Regions from separate parts of the Halomonas sp. DP8Y7-1 genome, predicted to be linked through region 1. Evidence: predicted binding sites of a transcription regulator. Region 1 holds the regulator's gene; each other region holds the start of a gene.
What was found. The regulator PhoB, encoded in region 1, activates phosphate uptake and scavenging genes when phosphate is short. The targets are predictions, from matches to a motif close to TGTCATANNNNTGTCANA.

Region 1 (5,079 bases):
GTGATCGGACGCCGGGCGTCCAGTGCGCGCACCTGGCGCACCAGGCCAATGCCTGCCATGCCAGTGCCGATGATGGTCAAGGGTGCTTGCATCACGTACTTCGACTCTGCCGACGACCGCACTGCGGTCATTCAAGAAACCGGAGTGCCCAGCGGGGGCTCCAGCGAGTGACTCCTGTGCACCATGGTACACTATGCGCCCATCTACCGGAGCACGACGTCCGGTGCAGCAAGGACCTCAAGGCCCCATGTCACAGCATCCTCATGTCACCCCGTCCCGTTGCCATGTCGAGCCCGAGTGCCCGAGATCGACTCCCGAGTGGCGCGACATCCCCACATCGTCGCATGCCATCTCTGAGCGCTGGCTGGAGTGGCTGGCTTCCCGCGACTCACTGACGGAGAGACTGATGGCGGCCGCTGGCGAGGGACGCTTTCACGTGCGTCTGCTCGACCAGTACCTGGGGCAGCCATGGCCGGACGAGGCCGAGGCATTGGGACTGGCGGCCGGCCAGCAGGCCTGGCTGCGCGAGGTCGCGCTGTGCGTCGACGAGGTCCCTTGGGTGGTGGCACGCTCAGTGGCACCACGGGTGAGCGATCAACAGGCGCCCTTTGCCGGCCTTGGCGAAAACTCGCTGGGCAGTTGGCTGTTTCAGCAGCCGGATCTTCGCCGCAGCCCGATCGAGATCAGCCGGATATCTCGTCCTATCCACGGATACCGCGGTATCTGGCAACGGCGCTCTCTGTTTTGCCACGGGGGCTGGGTGATGCTGGTGCAAGAGAGCTTTCTGCCCGCCATGGCCGAGGCGCTGTCACTCGACCCGTCTCCAGGCTAGACAGCGACCGCGCTGTACTGGTCACGCCCGTCTCCCCGCGCTAGGCTTGGTCCGTCATGTCGACAAGCGCTGACCAGACCTGGCAGTAAATGGTCGCTCCCGGCGACACCCATGGATGAACTGTCTCGTCTTGTTTCGACGCTCAACGCCACACCAGCGGATGCGGACACGACTGAAGCGTGCCCGCCACGATGCCTGTGACAGCGACTTTCCACTAGCCCTCGAGAGACCACGATGGACCGCTCCCTGCTGCGTCCCCCCGGACGCCTCGCCCGAATTCCCGACTTCCTGGCGCTGATGCGTCTGGATCGCCCCATCGGCACTTGGCTGCTGATGTGGCCAACACTGTGGGCGCTGTGGGTAGCGGCGGACGGCATTCCCGCCCGCGACACCCTGCTGATCTTTGTCGCTGGCGTCTACCTGATGCGAGCAGCAGGCTGTGTCGTCAACGACTATGCGGACCGCCATTTCGACGGTCACGTCAAACGTACCAAACACCGCCCTCTGGCGACTGGGCGTATCAGCGAGCAGGAAGCCAAGATCCTGTTCGTCGGTCTGCTGACAGCGGCCTTCGTGCTGGTATGGCTGACCAACGGCTTTACCGTATGGCTGTCGCTGATCGGCGCCGTGCTGGCCGCCAGCTATCCCTTCATGAAGCGCTACACCCACTTTCCCCAGGTGGTGCTGGGGGCGGCCTTTTCCTGGGCGATTCCCATGGCATTCGGTGCCGTGCTGGGCGAGGTACCCACGGTCGGCTGGATCCTGTTCACCGCCAATGTACTGTGGACGGTGGCCTATGACACCGAATACGCCATGGTGGACCGTGACGATGATCTCAAGATCGGCATCAAGTCGACCGCAGTGCTGTTTGGTCGCTGGGACACTCGCATCATCGCGCTGCTGCAGCTGGCAACGCTGGGCCTGCTGGCCTGGGCGGGCGCTCTACTGAATATCGGCGGTTTCTATTGGCTGGGATGGCTGGCCATGGCGGCTACCTTTATCCACCAACAGAAACTCATCAAGGAGCGTGATCGCGATCGCTGCTTCCAGGCCTTTCTCAACAATCACTGGTCGGGCCTGCTGCTGTTTGCCGGCCTGGCGCTGAGTCTCTATCCCGACCTGGGATGACCCTGTCGAGCTGACGAGGGCTCGACAGGTCGGCCAATGTCATCTAAATGTCACATTGACGTGGTGTCATCTGTCACCGTTGATAGGAAGACCCTGAACAAGAGGCCCGGGATGACAGCCAAGACCGTATTGATCGTCGACGACGAAGCGCCCATCCGCGAAATGATCGCGGTGGCTCTGGAAATGGCCGACTACCGGGTCCTCGAGGCCGACAATGCCCAGGCGGCTCACGCGATTATCGTGGACGATCAGCCAGACCTGCTGCTGCTGGACTGGATGATGCCCGGAACCAGTGGCATCGAGCTGGCACGCCGCCTCAAGCGGGAAGAAACCACCGCCGAGCTGCCGATCATCCTGCTCACCGCCAAGGGTGAGGAGGACAACAAGATTCAGGGGCTTGAAGCAGGTGCAGACGACTACATCACCAAGCCGTTCTCTCCCCGGGAACTGGTCGCCCGTCTAAAAGCGGTGCTGCGTCGTGCCACTCCCCGCGGCGTTGAAGACCCGGTGGAAGTCGACGGGCTCAAGCTCGATCCTGTCAGCCACCGCGTCAGCGTCGACGGCAAGTCGCTCGACATGGGGCCCACCGAATACCGCCTGCTGCAGTTTTTCATGACCCACCAGGAACGCGCCTACACCCGCGGCCAGTTGCTTGATCAGGTCTGGGGTGGCAACGTCTACGTCGAGGAACGCACCGTCGACGTGCACATTCGCCGCCTGCGAAAGGCCCTTGGCGAGCCACATCAGCAGCTGATCCAGACCGTGCGCGGCACCGGCTACCGTTTTTCGGCCAAGATGTGACGTCTTGCCTCCCTTCCACGCAGGCTTGATAGCGCCTGTACGGCTGGCGGCAGACAGGAGGACATAGGTGAACGGAGCCAGGAGCTGACGTGGGTCGACTGTGGAGACGAGAAGTCTGGCGCTTGACCCTGCTGGTCGGCATCGGCGCCCTGCTGGGCTGGCCCTTTTCCTTGACGAGTGTCGGCGTCGGAGCGGGCCTGACGCTTGGTCTCGCCTATCATCTGCGCAACCTGCACGCCATGCACGACTGGCTGACCCATCGTCCCCAGCAGGAACCTCCTACCGCCAGCGGTCTGTGGGGCGAGCTGTTTGATCGACTCTATCGCTACCAGAAGGGCCAGCGCATTACCCAACGACGCCTGCGCTCAACGCTTCAGCGTATCCAGGAGTCCTCTGAAGCGATGCGCGACAGTGTGGTCATGCTGGATCGCCATGGCGATCTCGAATGGTGGAACAGCTCTGCCGAGCGCATGCTAGGCCTGAAGCCGGCGCTGGACCGTGGTCAACATATCACCAACCTGCTGCGTGATCCGCGCTTCGTCGGCTATTTCAACGAGCGGGACTATCGTGAGCCGCTGAGCCTGCCATCGCCCATCGACGAGAACATGATCCTGCAGTTCCAGATCACCCTGTACGGTGACGATGAACGCCTGGTCATGGCGCGCGATATCACACGCCTGCATCGCCTGGAACAGATGCGCCGAGACTTTGTGGCCAACGTCTCCCATGAGCTGCGCACGCCACTGACGGTACTGACCGGCTATCTCGAGACCTACGGCGACATGGCCGACATGCTGCCCGAACGGCTCGGCAAGGGGGTGGCGCAGATGCAGAACCAGACCCGTCGGATGCAGAACCTGGTCAATGATCTGCTGCTGCTGTCGCGACTGGAAAACGATCAGGGCGGCGATGACCACACGCGGCTCGACCCCACCACTCTGTTGCAGACCGTCAAGCGAGATGCACAGGCGCTGTCTGGTGGGCGCCAGCAGATCGAGGTGTCCATCGACGATCCGCGTGGGCTCAAGGGCAGTGAGAAGGAAATTCACAGTGCCATTTCCAACCTGGCCTTCAATGCCGTGCGCTATGCCGGCGATGGCGCACGTATCCAGCTACGCTGGCGGGCCTACGGTGATGGCGCCTGTCTTGAGGTGGAGGACGACGGCGACGGCATCGACCCGATGCACCTTCCGCGCCTCACCGAGCGCTTCTATCGGGTAGACAAGGGACGCAGCACGGCGACCGGTGGCACCGGACTAGGCCTCGCCATCGTCAAGCACGTGCTGCTGCGCCACGATGCGCGCCTCGACATCGACTCACATCCGGGTGAAGGCGCCACCTTCCGCTGTATCTTCCCCTCGAGCCGAGTGCAGGAAAACCGCCAGACGGCCGCCTCGCCCTGACCCCGACCCAGGGACACACCAGCCCCGCTTCAAGCCAGGCTGGCATCACTGTGTCTTTTCAGCTCCTGGGACCCAGCAAGATAACCGCAGCGCCCGCCAGGCAAAGCGCCGCCCCCATCATGTCCCAGCGATCGGGGGGGCGCTGCTCCACCCACCACATCCAGCCCAACGATGCCGCGATATACACGCCGCCGTACGCGGCAAAGGCGCGTCCAGCATAGTCAGCGTCTACCTGGCTGAGCAGCCAGGCAAACAGCGCCAGGCTGAACAGACCGGGCAACAGCCACCAGGCCGCACCATCCGCCCTCCACCAGCGCCATACCGCGAAGCAGCCGGCGATCTCGGCCACCGCCGCCAACAGGTAGATGGCCAGCCCAGGCAACCCTGTCAACATCGGCAGCGCCTTGCACCGGCCAGGTGACAGGTCGCCATCAGCGACGCACCACCGGCAGTTGGCGATAGTGCTGATCCCACATCAGCACAGCCCCGGCCACTGCGCCGGGAATCAGAAACAGATTGGCCAGTGGTATCCAGGTGATCAGCGTCACCAGGCCGCCAAAGCTGATACTCGGCCACCAGCGCGCCGACAGTCGCTTGCGCATATCGGGAAAACTGACCTTGTTATTGTCCATCGGATAGTCGAGATAGGTAATCGCCATGGTCCAGGCGCTGAAGGCCGCCCAGAGCAGCGGTGCCACCAGATTCACCACGGGTATCCAGCTGAGGATGAACAGGCCGATCATGCGCGGCAGAATATACGCCAGCTTGAGCAGTTCACGCCCGAGTGCATCAACACCGGTCTTGAGCCAACCGCGGTCGTCGCTGGGCTCCTGACCCGTCAGCTCGACCTCGGCACGCGCTGCCAGAAAGCCGTAGAAGGGGGCAGCAATCAGGTGGGTCACCAGGGTGAACGAA
Region 2 (5,079 bases), on a different contig from region 1:
ACCATCAGTGGAGCCTGCCGCGGGCAGCGCAGCAGCCGACTGTCGGCGTCATCGGCCTGGACGGCTTCCAGCCGCACCCTTGAGCGGCTCAGCCGCAGCCCATAGTGTTGATCCAGCAGTGCCCGGGTAGAGCCACCGCGATAGCGGTCTTGCCAACCGGGTACCCGTCGCGGGTCGAACCAGTGGCGCAAGCGCAGCAGCGGCGCTTCATCCACGTAGCGCACCGTGTCGACACACAGCAGGCTGTCCCCCGGGGCGCAGCCGAAGCGCTGTGCAATGGCTTCCGGGGGCACCACCATCGCCTGGGTCAGGCAGCAGGTCTCGGTCGCCAGGCCCAGCTCAGCCAGGTTGTGCGTCACCTTGCTGGCGGCATTCACCGCATAGTCCAGGCGGCGATCCACCACCTGGGTGCCACGCCCCTGATGGCGTGTCACCATTCCAGCAGCCACCAGTTCGTCCAGCGCCCGACGCACGGTGTGACGGTTGACGCCGAAGCGTCGTGCCAGTGCCGCTTCGCTGGGCAGCAGGTCGCCGGCGCGATAGCTCCCGCGCACTTCCCTGGACAACACATCGGCAAGCATGCGGTAGCGCGGCAGCCCTGCGGCTTCGGCAACTTGTCTAGACATCTTCACTCCAAAAAAAGAAGGCGATGTAGCACAGCCGTGTGGAGCTGATGGCGGTCGTGGCGCAAGCTGCCACGACCGCGATCAGATAAAGCGTTTACGCACCAGCTGTGACGCCATGTCCAGGGAGGTCACGGCGACGATGATGACCAGCATGATGGTGGCGGTTTCGGCATACTGAAATCCGCGCATGGTTTCCCACAGCGCCACGCCAATGCCACCGCCGCCTACCATCCCGAGCACCGTGGCCGAACGAATGTTGGACTCGAAGCGATACAGGCTGACCGAGATCCACAGCGGCAATACCTGCGGGATCAGGCCAAAGATGATCTCCTCGATACGCCCGGCACCGGTCACCCGTATGCCCTCCATCGGGCCCGCTTCGGCGGCTTCCACCGCCTCGGAGAACAGCTTGGCGAGAACGCCGGTGGTGTGCACGAACAGCGCCAGGGTGCCGGCAAAGGGTCCCAGCCCTACGGCCACCACAAACAGCATGGCAAATACCAGCTCGTTGATGGCACGGGTGGCATCCATCAGTCGGCGCACCGGCTGGTATACCCACCAGGGCACCAGGTTCTCGGAGCACAAGAGGCTCGCTGGAATCGCCACCAGAATGGCCAGCAGGGTGCCCCATACCGCGATCTGAATCGTCACCAGCATCTGGTCAATGTAGTGATCCAGGTTGCCCAGCGCAGGCGGGAAGAAGTCGCCGGCCAACGTTGCCATGTTGCTGGCATTGGTAAACAGCAGGCTGGGCTGCATCTCGACGCCCTGCCAGGACCAGGCCAATACCGCCAGGCCCAGACCCCATAGCGCCAACGTGGTCCAGCTGCGCTTGGGCGGCATGCTGATACCGGATAATTGGGTTTGAGTGCTCATGCGCTCTCCACAGAGGGCTTAAGTCATGCGCTGTCACGAACGGCGCTGAAACCGAGGCCGGGCCGCCGATAGACGGCCCGGCGAACCATCAACCTGCGTTGGCGGCGGCGTCTTCGGGCATTGCCTCGGCCGCCTGGATGGCCTTCATGCGCGTATCGAGGTCATCGAGTTGGCCATCGATCTCGGCCAGACGGGCCTCGCGGTCCCCTTCACTCAGGCTGTCATCCTTGGCCACTTCAGAACGCTCCTTGAACAGGGCCAACTGACGGATCGGCAGCAGCTGATCATTGCTGGAAGCGACGAATTCGGCCCATTGCAGCGGCTCGAGGATGGCCTGCTCGTCGGCATCGTCGCCATAGCTCATGAAAAACTCGCGCAGGGTGTCCTTGGTGGCCTCATCCAGATCACTACGCCACACCAGCGGATCGGACGGGATCAGCGGCGACTTCCAGATCACCCGCAGCTGCTCGGCCTTGTCGGGCGCCGTCACTTCCAGACGCTGCATGCCTTCAGTGTTGAAGGTAGCCACGTCGACCTGCTTGTTGGCCACGGCCAGTGCGTTGGTCTCATGACTGGAATTGAGCGTGCGCTTGAAGGCGGTAGCGGCGTCGACGCCATTCTTGGCAAAGACGTAGTAGCCCGGTACCAGGAAGCCGGAGGTGGAATTGGGATCACCGTTGCCGAACACCAGATCGGAGGCATTGGACAGCACGTCGTCGACGTCATGCAGGTCGCTATCCTGGTGGGCGATCATCAAGCTCCAGTAGCCGGGGGAGCCGTCCGCGGCCACGGTCTGGGCGAAGATCTCGCCTCCTGCACGGTCCACCGCCTCCATGGCCGCCTTGTTGCCGTACCAGGCCAGGTCAATCTGGCCAAATCGCATGGCCTGGATCACCGCAGCGTAGTCAGTGGCGAAGAACGGCTCGACCTCCATCCCTACCTGCTCGGACATGTCCTCGAGGAAGGGGTCCCACAGCGGTGCCAGGTTCTGGCTCGCTTCGGTGGAGATAATGCCGAACTTGAGGGTATCGGCGGCCGCCAGCTGAGTGACGGCAGCAAGACCAAGACCTGCCATCAGCGGCAGCGACAGGCGGCGAACATTAGCAAAAAGCATGGGTATCTCCTGGGGGGTGCAGGGGGTGTTCTAGATAAGAGGTGATGCAGTCGTTGTCGGTATCGCGTTGGATTGCCGTCAGCCGTCCGAACTAGACATGCGCCGCCACCGCGGGCTGGGCATGGGCCGGCTCTCGGGTCGGCGATGGCAAGTCGGGCTGGGCGCCGGAACGAAGCTCATCGAGCCCGGCGTTTTCGTACAGGGTGCTGAGGCGCGCATCGGTCAGCTCAGAGGTCTTGCCGTCGAAGTACAGCCGACCATCCTTGAGCGCGATGGCGCGATGACAGTAACGCCGGGCGATGTCGACTTGATGCAGGGTGATGACGACCGTACGACCGTCCTCGGCATGAATTCGCTGAAGAATCTCCATCACTTCACGGGCACTTCGCGGATCCAGCGATGCAATGGGCTCGTCGGCGAGAATCACGTCGGCGTCCTGCATCAATACCCGCGCGATCGCCACGCGCTGCTGCTGGCCACCGGAGAGCGTATTGGCGCGCTGATAGGCCATGCCCTCCAGGCCGACCCGGGCGAGGCACTCGAGGGCCCGCTGCTTCTCTTCCTGACTGAAGCGCCCGCTGAGCGCGCGCAGGCGAGGCATGCGCCCCAGCTGCCCGATCAGCACATTGGTCAGCACACTCAGGCGATTGACCAGGTTGAACTGCTGGAAGATGTAGCCAACACGGCAGCGCTGGCCACGACTGGCACGCTTGATCCGGCCACTGGCCTGTACCTCGCGGCCCAGCAGGCTCACCCGACCGCCGGTATGTCGGTTACAGCAGGTCAATCCGACCAGGTGGCGCATCAATGTCGACTTGCCGGAACCGGAGGGACCGATCAGGGCAACGATGTCGCCTGGGGTGATCTCGAAACTGACGTCCTCGAGCACTTGGCGATGGCCGAACGTCTTGTTGAGTCGCTCGACGACGATGGTGGGGATGGACATGATGCCTCTCCTCTTGGAATGGCATCAGTCTGCAGGCGGCAGGTTAAGGCATGTTGTCTAGACAATGTCATTGATGTGACAAATTCACCCGGACGCATCGACGTCAGCCCAGGCCTTTTCAGACAATTATTTTAAAAAACAGGACATTAAATATTGGCGTCACTGTGCTGTAACGCAAATGCCACCGCACAGCCATATTCCGCTCGAGCGCTGTCCGTGTTCGCTTGAGGCGACGACTCACGGCGGTGCAGCGATGAGCTGGCGTGCTGTTCAGGCGATCGGATACCCGCCGAAGGTGGCCTGACAGGAGCAAGGGATACCCGGGATAGCGCCAGGCCATGGGCATGATTGGCAGGTTCAAAGGGAAAGTTCTGGCAACCGCGACCAGACTGACAGACAGCGCACCTGAAAGAGGCAGCGTCCCTGTGAAAGGTAACGTCCCTGTGAAAGGTAACGTCCCTATAAAAGGTAACGTCCCTATGCGAGACAGCCTATGCAGCATCTGAGCCTGGAACCCAGCGCGCTGGAAGTCACCGACCTGGCCACCATGCATCGTTTCTTCGAACAGGTGCTGGAACTGCGGCCATTGGTGGTGAGCGCCACAGGCGTCACTCTGGAGCTAGGCGGTGGGGACACGACTCACGTGCTGATGCTACTTGCCAGCACGACGCCGACCCCACCGCGCACCATTAATCTGGAGGTCAGTGCAGCGGACTTTCCCAGGCTGCGCCAGCGCCTGGAGCAATGCGGAGACGCCTGCGGGTGGGTGAGAAGCTGGGATGCGCCCGACAGCGCCTCGCCTCAATGCGCCTTCCGAGTCGTGCTGTGCCGGCTTCCGGAAGGCCATTGGCTAAGGCTGACCGCCATCGACCCCAGCGCGTGCCGGCATGTCACCTTAGCCCGCACCCAGCGCGATACTCCGCGCCGGTGATCCGTCAGTCGAAACCCTCATCCAGCGCCTCGTCATCGTCCTGCAACAGGCGTTTGCGGCGCTCATCACGCTGCTTCTGCACCCGATTGTTGCGATAGCGTCGCGCCACGGCCACAGCCAGCGCCACAACCAGCATGAGCAGCAACGTCAGGCCTTGCCACGGCCGCGGTGACTCCAGGGTCGAGCCGAGCACGAAGATCATGATGAAACCCAGCGCCTGACTACTGATGGCCAGCGCGCGCAGAGGGTCGAAGGTCTTGGGTGAGGGCATCACGCATCCTGATAAATGAGGGACTGGCGGCCTGACGCAAGATGACAGCGCCCGACGAGCGCAGTAGCCTTGCCGAATCGGGTTCGCCCAGTGTACCTGCTCGCTATCGACTTTTCGTGCCCTCGCGTTGATCAACGGAGCCTTCCCCGCCATGGATGCCATCGCCATTGGTCCGGTGCTAGTGAGCCTGCCCCGGCTCTACGCACTCGCCATCACCCTACTGCTGCTCGCGGCCAGCGCCTTTCTGCTGGGGCTTCCGCGCCGCCGCCATGGTCGCTGGTTCAACGGCCTGATGCTGGCCTGGTTGCTCGGTGC
Region 3 (5,079 bases), on a different contig from region 1:
AAGAGAACGAAGCGCCCAACCTGTTCGAGATCTTCTCCCGCTGACACCGCCAAGCGACGCCCCAACATAGCGCCACAACGCCCCAAAAAAGCCCCGAATCATCAGCAGATGGTTCGGGGCTTTTCGTTGGTAGTGCGGGATCGAACTCTGTAGCGCGCCAACGCATCGCCTCGCGCTGGGCCTGCAACCTATTGTGTCCTGCAGCCTATCGTGGCCCGCTGGGAAAGGCCGACAGGTTTAGCCGAACAGGGTACGCAGCGTCACGAAGGCGATGGCGCTGATCAGGCCTGCTGCCGGTAGCGTGATGACCCAGGCCAGGCCGATGGGTTTCATCAGTTGCCAGTTGGTCTGATGGTTGACCAGGCCAATGCCCAGCACCGCGCCGATCAGGATGTGTGTACTGGACACCGGCAGGCCCATGATGGAAGCCAGCATCACGACGCCTGCCGCCGCCAGCTCTGCCGCAAACCCGGATGCCGGATGCATGGCGGTCAGATTGTGTCCGACGGTCTGGATCACCTCCTTGCCGATAAACCAGAGACCGACGATAAGGGCGACCCCGAAGGTGATCATGGCGATCGGAGGGATGGTCGCTTCGGCGCCAATGGCGCCAGTACGCAGTACGTCAAGGATGGCGGCGAAGGGGCCGATGGCATTGGCGATATCGTTGGAGCCATGGCTGAAGGCAAACCCCGCCGCGGTAAAGACCTGCATCCAGCTGAACATCAGGAAGGTCGAGCGGGACAGCGAGGTGCCCTTGAGCGTCTTGGCAAAGATAAACGTGGCCATCCATACCACGGCACCGATCATGCCCATGATCAGGTAGTTGTTAAGCGTCGTCAGTCCCAGGTCGAGATGCTTGAAGCCCTTGAACAGCAGCATGGCCGAGATGATCATGGCTCCGCCGGCGGCGACCAGGGGCACCCAGTTCTGCAGGGCACGATGGGCATCGATATCCTCGCGCTGGCGCTCGATCCGCTTGAGCTCCTTGAAGTAGTCTGACTCGAATTCGGCACGCTCATCATCCTGGTAGTCCTGGTCATGGTAGACCTGAACGTCCCGGGTCATGGCATGGGTATAGGAAATCTTCTGGATCTCTGACAGGCGCTCGAAGGCCTCCTTATGGCGACGATCATTCTCGTATTTCTCGCGCTTGATCGCCTTCAGACGCTGCTCCGCCTCATCGTTGTAGTTGAGGATGTGTTTCCTGATCATGCTGAACAGCGCATATGACATCAGTCCCCCCAGCACCGGTGACAGCACCCAGGAGATAGCGATCTGCCAGATCTTGCCCCACTGCACCAGGCCAAGGCTGTCGACCCCTGGGGTCATGGTTCCGAGCACGATGGACGAGCCCACAATGGCACCGATGATCGAATGGGTGGTGGAGACCGGATAGCCTTTCTTGCTGGCAAACAGTAGCCACAGGGCGGCGGCTACCAGTGCCGACATCATGATGAAGACGAAGTCCATCGGCGCGACCGTCATGCCCGACAGATCGACGATGCCCTTGCGGATCGTATCGGTGACCTCTCCGCCTGCGATGACCGCACCGCTGACCTCGAACACCGCCGCCACCAGCAAGGCCTGCTTGATCGACAAGGTTCCTGCGCCGACGCTGGTGCCGAAGGAATTGGCCACATCATTGCCGCCGATATTGAAGGCCATGAACACCCCGAACAGGGTGGCCAGGGTGAATACCAGCGGAAAGTGGCCCTGGGTGTAGCCGAAGCCCCAGAACAGAAAGTATCCGACGGTAGCGAAGAGAAGTACCGCAAAGGCCAGGCTCAGCCCTGATGGGCGAAGCACCATAGGAACCGATAGCGAGGGGGAAGGGGTGGTCATTGTGCATCCTCTGAGGTGGGCATGCCTTGCTCGTGGGACGGCAGGGCGTGAGGATGACAATGGGCAGAGGCGATGACAGCGAGATGTCATCTTGGCTGCGTTGTGTGCTTTGTCGTGCAGGCTGGGGAAGGGGTTGGTCGTGCGGGTAGAGATAGTAGGCAAGAGCTTACGTCTTTGGGGAGGAGGAAGTACGTGCACAGCAGGCCCTCCCCGGGCCAGGCCGGGAAGGGCATGGTGTCATCGTCTTGGTCGCCTAGTGAGCCGGTTGCGGGACCCGGTACTGGTGCATCAGGGCAAAATACAGCACGCCCCCGAGGGCGGCGCCCATCATCCAGCCAAAACCTGCAAGTCCTTGCAGGGCAGGAACGATCACCGTCGCCAGAGAAAACACCGCGGCTAAGGCGAAGGCGGCCACGGCCCGCAGGTTCCAGCCGTTGGTGTAGGTATAGGCATCGCCCTGCTTGGCGGAAAACAGTGCCTGCACATCGAGCTTGCCGCCTTTGATCAGATAGAAGTCGACAACGATGATGCCGTAGAAGGGCGCGACGATGGCGCCTAGCGCGTTGACGAAGCCCGGCACGCCAATTTGGCTGATGACCGAGACCCACAGTGCGCCGACAAAAAAGGCGACGCAGGCAGTGATCAGGCCGCCGACCTTGAAGCTGATATGCCGCGGGAATAGGTTCGCCAGGTCATAGGCAGGGGGGATGAAATTGGCCACCAGGTTGATGCCGACGGTAGCGGCGAAAAACGTGACGGCGGCCAGCAGTGTCAGGGGCAAGGCATCGACACGATCGACGATATCGGTGGGGTTGGTCAGCGCCTCGCCGAACAGTACCAGGGTGCCGGCGGTGATGATCAGCGCGATGAAGGAAAAGAAGGCCACGTTCAAGGGCAGGCCCAGCAGGTTGCCCAGCTTCATCTGGCGCTCGCTTTGTACGAAGCGGGTGAAATCCCCGAAGTTGATCACGACGGCGGCAAAGTAGGCGACCATGGTCCCGACCACGGCAGCAAAGGCAGATAGGCCTCCGCTATCCTCGCCGCTGGTCGAGAAGATGCTCCCGACGGCAGGCAGCAGCTCGCTGCCGGCTTGCCACCAGACAATCAGCATCAGCACGACCATGACCACGTAGACCAGCGGGCCTGCCCAGTTCAGGAAGTGCTTGATGCGCTCGATGCCGGACCAGAAGATGGCGATCTGGAACAGCCACACCAGCACAAACGACAGCCAGGCGACGGGTGACAGGCCAAGCACGCCTTCCCCTCCATCCGTGCCGATAAGGGCGGTAATCATCAGCGTGACGGCGGTGGAGGCAAAGTAGGTCTGCACGCCATACCAGAAAATACCGACGATGGCGCGCAGCAGAGCCGGCAGGTTGGAACCTCTAACCCCGAGGCTGGCGCGGACCATGACCGGGAAGGGGATGCCGTAGCGAACGCTCGGGGCACCGGTCAGGTTGACCAGAAACATCACGATCAAGCCGGCCAGCATGATCGCTGCCATCACCGCCCAGCCGCTGAGGTTGTAGGACAGAAACAACGAGGCTGCCAGGGTGTAGCCAAACAGGCTTTGAATATCGTTGGACCAGACATTGAAGATTTCGAAGGCTCCCCAGCTGCGCCGTGAGTGGGGGAGCGGGGCCAGGTCGTGGTTGTAGAGGCTCGGGTCGACCCTCGTGGTATCGAGGGTCAGGTCGGAATCGGCCATGGGGATCACTCTTGTTGTTGGATAGCGTCAGGCGGATGTCATGATGCGTTGCTGTCAGCCGGAAAAGGCAAGGCGAGGTCAGTCACCTCGCCGTTGCAGTACGCTTACTGGTTGAAGCGCTGGCAACCTTGCCAGTAGCGCATCAACAGCAGATAGGTGAGGCCCGCGGGAATCAGACTGGCGTACCAGGAAATGGTGGAGAAGCTGAAGGCCGCCACGACGCCTACGGCGGTGGCAATGAAGGCCGCCAGATTGACGCCACGGTAGGGGCCATTCGGATCGTAGAGCTTGTCCAGGTCCAGGGTACGCCGGCGAATCAGGTAGTAGTCCACCACCAGTACGGCAAAGATGGGGCCGAGAAAGGCGGAATAGGTCTGCACAAACACCTGCAGGCCAGCAGCTGACTCATCCTTGACCAACTCCCAGGGAAAGGTGGCGAACGCCAATAGACCAACGACGACCGAGGCCTTGCGGTAACTCAGCTTGAAAGTGTCCATCAGCACGTAGGTTGGCGGTACCACATTGTTGAGGACATTGGTGGTCACCTGAGCGAAGGCGATGAACAGCAGGGTGGTCATCAGCAGAGGGGTGTTGTCGACGGCGTTGGCAAACACGCGTATCGGATCGGCTACGCCGGTCGCCTCGGACACCATGAAGCCAATCAGACCCATGAACAGCGTGCAGGGCAGTATCGACATGGCGTAGAGGGTGGTCAGCAGGCCGGGACCCGAGCCTTCGACGTGCTCTCGTGAGTAGTCACTGACGTTGAGCATCATGGTCGAGTAGATGCCCAGAAACAGCATGGTAGCCCCCCAGAAGGGCAGGCCCCATGAGCCCTCCATGGTGACCAGGTTGGCTGACAGCGTGTCACCGTAACGGGCCACGGTGCTGTAGAACATGTACACCAGCGACGCCAGGATGAAGGCGCTGCCCACGTTCTCAAGCCACTTGATGCCCTGAAAGCCCAGCACCGAGAGGCCAATCTGCACAAACTGGAAAGCAATGAAGAACACGATCAGGTTGTCATAGCCGAACAGGGTGGCAGACACCAGATTCAGTGCGCCGGCCCCAATCCAGCTCTGGAAGCCGTACCAGACAATCGCCGGAACGGCTCGCACCAAGCCGGGTAAGCGGGTGCCCTGAAAGCCGAAGGCGCTGCGCGCCTGGACCATGAAGGGAATGCCGTACTTGTATCCAGCGGCACCGTTCAGGGCAAGGGCGATACCGATGATAAAGCAGCCGATGGCAATCGCTACCGTGGCCTGGATCAGGTTGAGCGTGCCGACGACACTGGAACCCATGGTAAAGGTACCAATGGAGACACAGCCTCCGAACCAGGCCAGCAGGTAGGAGGTGCGCCCCATGATGCGGGTTTTCTGAGGCGCAAGAGACTCATCGCCGAGGCTTTTGGTGGCGGCCGGGGCGATGCCCTGGGGGGCGTCCGGCCGAGAGGTGGAAGTGGTCATCGAGGACCTCGCTTATTGTGGATTATTATTGACCGCAGGCAGGGCCCGGAGCGGTAAGGA
Region 4 (5,079 bases), on a different contig from region 1:
GCAAGGAAGTCACCGTTGTCATCGAACTGCGTGCCCGCTTCGATGAAGCCGACAACCTGGCCCTCGCCTCACGCCTGCAGGAGGCCGGCGCCATCGTCATCTACGGTGTCATGGCCTACAAGACCCACGCCAAGATGATGCATATTGTGCGCCGCGAGAAGGGCGCGCTGCGTCACTATGCCCACCTGGGCACCGGCAACTACCATTCCAAGACGGCCAAGCTCTACACCGACTACAGCTTGCTGACCGCCGACCCAGTGCTATGTGCCGACGTGCACAAGGTATTCCAGCAGCTGTCCGGCATGGGCCGCACTCGCCAGATCGAAAAGCTGCTCCACGCTCCCTTCACCTTGCACGAGCAAGTCGTCGCAATGATCGAGCGCGAAGCCGACTTCGCGCGTAAGGGAAAGCGTGCCCATATCATCGTCAAGTGTAATTCCCTGACCGAACCCAAGCTGATTCAGGCCCTCTATCGCGCCTCCCAGGCCGGGGTCGAATGCGATCTGATCATTCGCGGCATGTGCTGCCTGCGCCCCGGACTTCCCGGCATCTCGGAGAACATTCGCGTGCGCTCGGTCATCGGTCGCTTTCTGGAGCACACCCGAGTCTTCCACTTCCACAATGACGGCAAGCCCGAAACCTGGGGCTCCAGCGCCGACTTCATGGCCCGCAACATGTTCCACCGGGTCGAGACCTGTTTCCCGCTGCTGGACAAGAAACTGGCCGCACGGGTGCGCAAGGACCTGGAAACCTACCTGGTCGACAACTGTCAGAGCTGGCTGTTGCAGGGCGACGGGACCTACATCAAGCAGGATCCCGGCGAGGCCGCCCCGATCTCGGCCCAGGAAACGCTGCTCTACGCCTATGCCGCCCGGGCCTGACGGCTTTAGCTCCAGGACACAGCGCTCCTAGAAAGCCCCCGCCAGCGATGCTGTCGGGGGCATATCATGCCGGCACCGCCAACATCACGGACATCAGGGCGCCTTGGCGCCAGCACCGCCCCTGTTGCGCCCAGCCCCTGTCGCGCCCCGCCCCTGTTGCCCCCTGCCCCAAAGCAAAGCCCCCGGCTCCGATGAAGGAGCCGGGGGCAGGTGCTGGACGCGGCAGTCAAAGGCGGCAAGCGATGGCTAGAGTCCGATCTGGCCGCCGTCTTCGCGCTGAATGACCACCGTGGCAGCACGCGGACGCACGCTGGAATCGGTGGCCTGGGTAGCATCATCGCTGGCAGGCCAGTTGCCAGGATGCTGGATGTTGATAAACAGCGCCGTCTTGTCAGGCGTCGAGAAGATACCCGTCACCTCGCAGCCGTTGGGACCCACACAGAAGCGCTTGAGCTTGTCCTGGTTGGCACCGGACAGCACCGCAGCCGCACCATCGGCACGCTCCAGTCCTGCCGGCACCACCGCCAGAACCTGGTCATTGGTGCTTTCGGCAACGCCCTCATAGCCATTGTCGGTCTGAATCCACAGGATACCCTGGCCGTCGCCGCGCTCGTCGAAGTAAAGACCGTCAGGACTGGCGAACTCGTTGTCGGCGGTCAGGCCCGACAGGTTATCGGCATCGCTGGCGGCGGCACCGAAGACAAAGACCTCCCATTCGAAAGCACTGGCATCTCCCCCCTCACGCCAGCGGATGATCTGCCCCGCCTCATTGTTGGCCCTCGGGTTGGCGGCATTGACCGGAGCGGTGGCGTAGCCATTCCCCAACGCCTCGATGCTGTCGCCATCGCCGGTCAGTGTCGCCTCGGTGCCTTCCTCGGTACGCTTGGAGTTGTTGGTAAGGGTCATGTAGACCTCACCGGTGGAAGGATCCACCGCGCCCCACTCCGGGCGATCCATCGGCGTTGCCCCCATCAGGTCAGCGGCATCGCAGGTATGGATGATCACCCCTGCCAGATCGTCGGCACCGAGCTCCAGGGCCTCGGCCAGGGGTCGACCATCCTGGGTGGTGGCTTGCGGCGTCAGCGGCAACCACTGGCCACTGCCATCGGCATTGAAGCGAGCCACGTACAGCGTGCCCTCATCCATGTACTTGCTGCCTAGCGCCAGGCGGTCGGCCTCGGCACCGGGCGCGATGGCATCCGCCGGGTCCCAGACCGCCCTGGACACGAACTTGTAGATGTACTCGTTGCGGGAGTCGTGGCCAGAGTAGAACACGACCGGCTGGCCAGCCTCCAGCTTGCCCGGCCAGCACCCCTCGTGGCGGAAACGCCCCAACGCCGTGCGCTTCACCGCTTGCTTGCCGGTGTACGGGTCGATCTCGACGATATAGCCGAACTGACGCGCCTCGTTGCGATAGTCGCCGGTGGCATCGCCATCGCCGGGGTTGCCGATCAGCCGGGTAAACTCGTCATCACGTTCGCTGGCGTCGCCAGCTGCGGTTTCCCAGCCATAGCGACCGCGCCCGGTGGCGATGCCAAGACGATCATCGTCCCGCGTCCGCCCTTCGTCCTTGACGAAATAATCCGGCCAGTTTTCTTCGCAGGTCAGATAGGTGCCCCAGGGGGTATACCCATTGGCACAGTTATTGTTGGTGCCCCGCGCCTGGGTTCCCCCCGGAGAGAACCGGGTCTTGACGTAGTCACTGCCGGCCACCGGGCCAGACAGGTGCATCGGCGTGGCACTGGTATAGCGACGGTTGTAACGGGATCCCTTGACGTGACTCCAGTGTCCGTTGGCGCCCTTCTGCACCTCTACGACCGTGACCCCGTGGGCATTGATTTCCGTTCGGACTTCATCGGCAGGACGCTTGCCCTCCGCCATGTTGGTGGGACCGCCCTGGGGCGCCCACAGGGCATTTTCATCAATGTACTCATTGTTCATCACCAGCAGGAAGCGCTCAGAGCCGCTGGCATCATCCAGAGCGAAGGGGTGCATGCCGTCGTGGTGCATGCCGACGCTGGCTGCCTGTCCCTCTGGCGTCATTGCCAGGTCTTCGCGCCATTGGGGGGCGCTGTCATCGAGCGGGGTCCCCCAGGGCACCAGTACCTGGGCGGTATACCCCGCAGGCACCACTACCGCATCCGTGCGCGACCCTTTGACCGCGTCGAAGGCCAGTGCCAGCGGCGTCTTGGACATGCCCGACCCATGCTGATCGGCGATAGCGGTCAGCCCGAAGCCCCCCAGCATGGACATGGCTGCCATACCCATGCCGCCCTTCATCACAGCGCGGCGCGACAGGCGACGATCGAGTATTGAAGAAAAGGGCTCATTGCTGCTGGGGTTCAACAGGCGGTGATCTTCGATTTCCTTGCTCATTGCGCAGTCCTCTCTTGGCCGTCGACGTGTGGAACGTCGGCAGACGGGATGTCGTTGCCGGCTGCGGGCCGGTGGCGGGCGGTCACTCGCGCCGATCTGCGCTATTGGGTGCGCTATCTCGGCGATGTCGGTCCTCGCGACACCCTAGGATGTCTAGATGACAGGGATGTGACGATGCGGTACGCCGGACAAAGCATAAGAGGTAACTGAAATGTTAAAAGGGTAACAATTAGTGAAAGAAACTAAGCTTACGTGACGACAGAGTGATCCAACGCTTGCTCTCGACAGGACCAGAACCATGTGGCATCTGGGACACCGACATCAGCGCATTCTGCTCATGCCGCAAAAGGCACCCTCTAGCGATGAGGACCCAGAACCTTGCTGGCACTGGGTACATTGCACCGATCAAAGGCAGCAGCGAGGGGGGAGCCACTCCCGGCTGGATCTCCTTGGTCAACTGGATCCTGCCCTACCCTGCGTGCTGGTCATGCCACCCCACACTATCGCTCTGGTGGCGCTAGAGCGGGGGGTACTGGGCCATAGTGACCCGCAAGCGTCACTCGACACGCTGATCGCGAAAGAGCTGTGTGTGAGTCGACAGAGCCTGGCGGTACATGTGCTCAATCAAGACCATCAGTACCTGGATGTGATGGTGATCCAGCGGGGACTGCTGGCCCAGTGCTTGAACCGGCTTCACCGCCAGCAGCTCCACCCCACCTGGTGGTCCAGCGCCTTCCAGGGACTGCCGTTGCCAGACCCTGGACATCTGGCGGTACTGCCCTGGGGCGACGACTGGATGCTCAAGTGGCGTCAGCCCCAGGCCCTGGAGAGGGAGCGTTGGCTCAGCTGGCCAAAGAGCCAGGAGCTGGAGCAGCTCAGCCAACAGTTGCCCGATGAGCTGCGCGATTCCCCATGGAATTGCCCGCTCGCTCCCGACGCCTCCAGCAGCCTCGACTGCCTGGCATTCTTCGCCCGCCATCTACCCGTCGACCTGCCAAGGGTGCCGAAGGACATGCAGGATCCAGGGGAGCTCTCTCAGGCGACGCCTGAAACAGCATAAAACCAATCAACGAATGCAACATGGGTGACGCCAAGTGTTCTCCAGATGGCGAGAACGGCATAATGCTTAAGCTCATCACGACAATGGAGTGTCCATGCCCGCCTCAAGGCCTGCCCCCGAGTCTTTCTTCAGGAGCTCCCTCTCCAGAAGCTGTTCCTCCAAGCGCCCTGTCTATGGGCGCTGTGTCTCCAGGGGCGCTGTCTCTCAACCGGCTCGCAGGGTCTTGAAGTGCTTAGTCTTGAAGTGCTTGGTCTTGAGCGGCATGTTGCTGCTGGGAGGCTGTGCGGCCTTCGCCCCAGCGCCACCGGCCCATCAGGACAATCTGTGCGACGTCTTTCGCCAGCAGCCGGACTGGTATGACGCGACGCGTGCCTCGTATGAAAAGTGGGGGACTCCCCCCTGGACCCAAATGGCGTTCATCAAGCGCGAATCGTCGTTTCGCAGCCACGTCAGGCCTCCCAGAACCACGCTATTGGGGTTCATTCCGTGGACGCGTCCCTCCTCGGCCTACGGCTACGCCCAGGCCCAGGATCCGGTCTGGGGAGAATACCGTGATGATGCGGGTGGGCTGTTCTCAAGCCGCAGCGACATGGACGATGCCACCGACTTCATCGGCTGGTACAACGCCCGAACTCAGCGCATGACCGGCGTCTCGCTGGCCAATCCGGAACACCTCTACCTGGCCTACCACGAGGGCCAGGGGGGCTACCAGCGCGGTAGTTATCGCGCCAAGCCTGCGGTCATGCGCGCGGCGCGCGAGGT

Region 2: the regulator PhoB is predicted to act here: its motif matches at 3,626-3,643, upstream of phnC (phosphonate ABC transporter ATP-binding protein).
Region 3: the regulator PhoB is predicted to act here: its motif matches at 1,917-1,934, upstream of KUV41_RS06965 (inorganic phosphate transporter).
Region 4: the regulator PhoB is predicted to act here: its motif matches at 3,414-3,431, upstream of KUV41_RS05805 (PhoX family protein).

The regions. Positions count from the first base shown of each region.
Region 1 is NZ_JAHVIN010000014.1:134,321-139,399, forward strand. Features, by position in the region: gene KUV41_RS17480 (FAD-dependent oxidoreductase) at 1-92, opposite strand, end outside; gene KUV41_RS17485 (chorismate--pyruvate lyase family protein) at 248-832, shown strand; gene ubiA (4-hydroxybenzoate octaprenyltransferase) at 1,067-1,960, shown strand; gene phoB (phosphate regulon transcriptional regulator PhoB) at 2,072-2,761, shown strand; gene phoR (phosphate regulon sensor histidine kinase PhoR) at 2,851-4,164, shown strand; gene KUV41_RS17505 (YnfA family protein) at 4,223-4,558, opposite strand; gene cysZ (sulfate transporter CysZ) at 4,596-5,079, opposite strand, start outside.
Region 2 is NZ_JAHVIN010000002.1:121,973-127,051, forward strand. Features, by position in the region: gene phnF (phosphonate metabolism transcriptional regulator PhnF) at 1-626, opposite strand, end outside; gene phnE (phosphonate ABC transporter, permease protein PhnE) at 708-1,502, opposite strand; gene phnD (phosphonate ABC transporter substrate-binding protein) at 1,591-2,616, opposite strand; gene phnC (phosphonate ABC transporter ATP-binding protein) at 2,708-3,562, opposite strand; gene KUV41_RS01380 (hypothetical protein) at 4,056-4,493, shown strand; gene KUV41_RS01385 (hypothetical protein) at 4,498-4,764, opposite strand; gene KUV41_RS01390 (TlpA family protein disulfide reductase) at 4,916-5,079, shown strand, end outside.
Region 3 is NZ_JAHVIN010000005.1:359,494-364,572, forward strand. Features, by position in the region: gene KUV41_RS06960 (GntR family transcriptional regulator) at 1-44, shown strand, start outside; gene KUV41_RS06965 (inorganic phosphate transporter) at 238-1,845, opposite strand; gene KUV41_RS06970 (NCS1 family nucleobase:cation symporter-1) at 2,099-3,553, opposite strand; gene KUV41_RS06975 (NCS1 family transporter) at 3,658-5,019, opposite strand.
Region 4 is NZ_JAHVIN010000005.1:58,711-63,789, reverse strand. Features, by position in the region: gene ppk1 (polyphosphate kinase 1) at 1-881, shown strand, start outside; gene KUV41_RS05805 (PhoX family protein) at 1,128-3,257, opposite strand; gene KUV41_RS05800 (hypothetical protein) at 3,745-4,317, shown strand; gene KUV41_RS05795 (lysozyme-like domain containing protein) at 4,580-5,079, shown strand, end outside.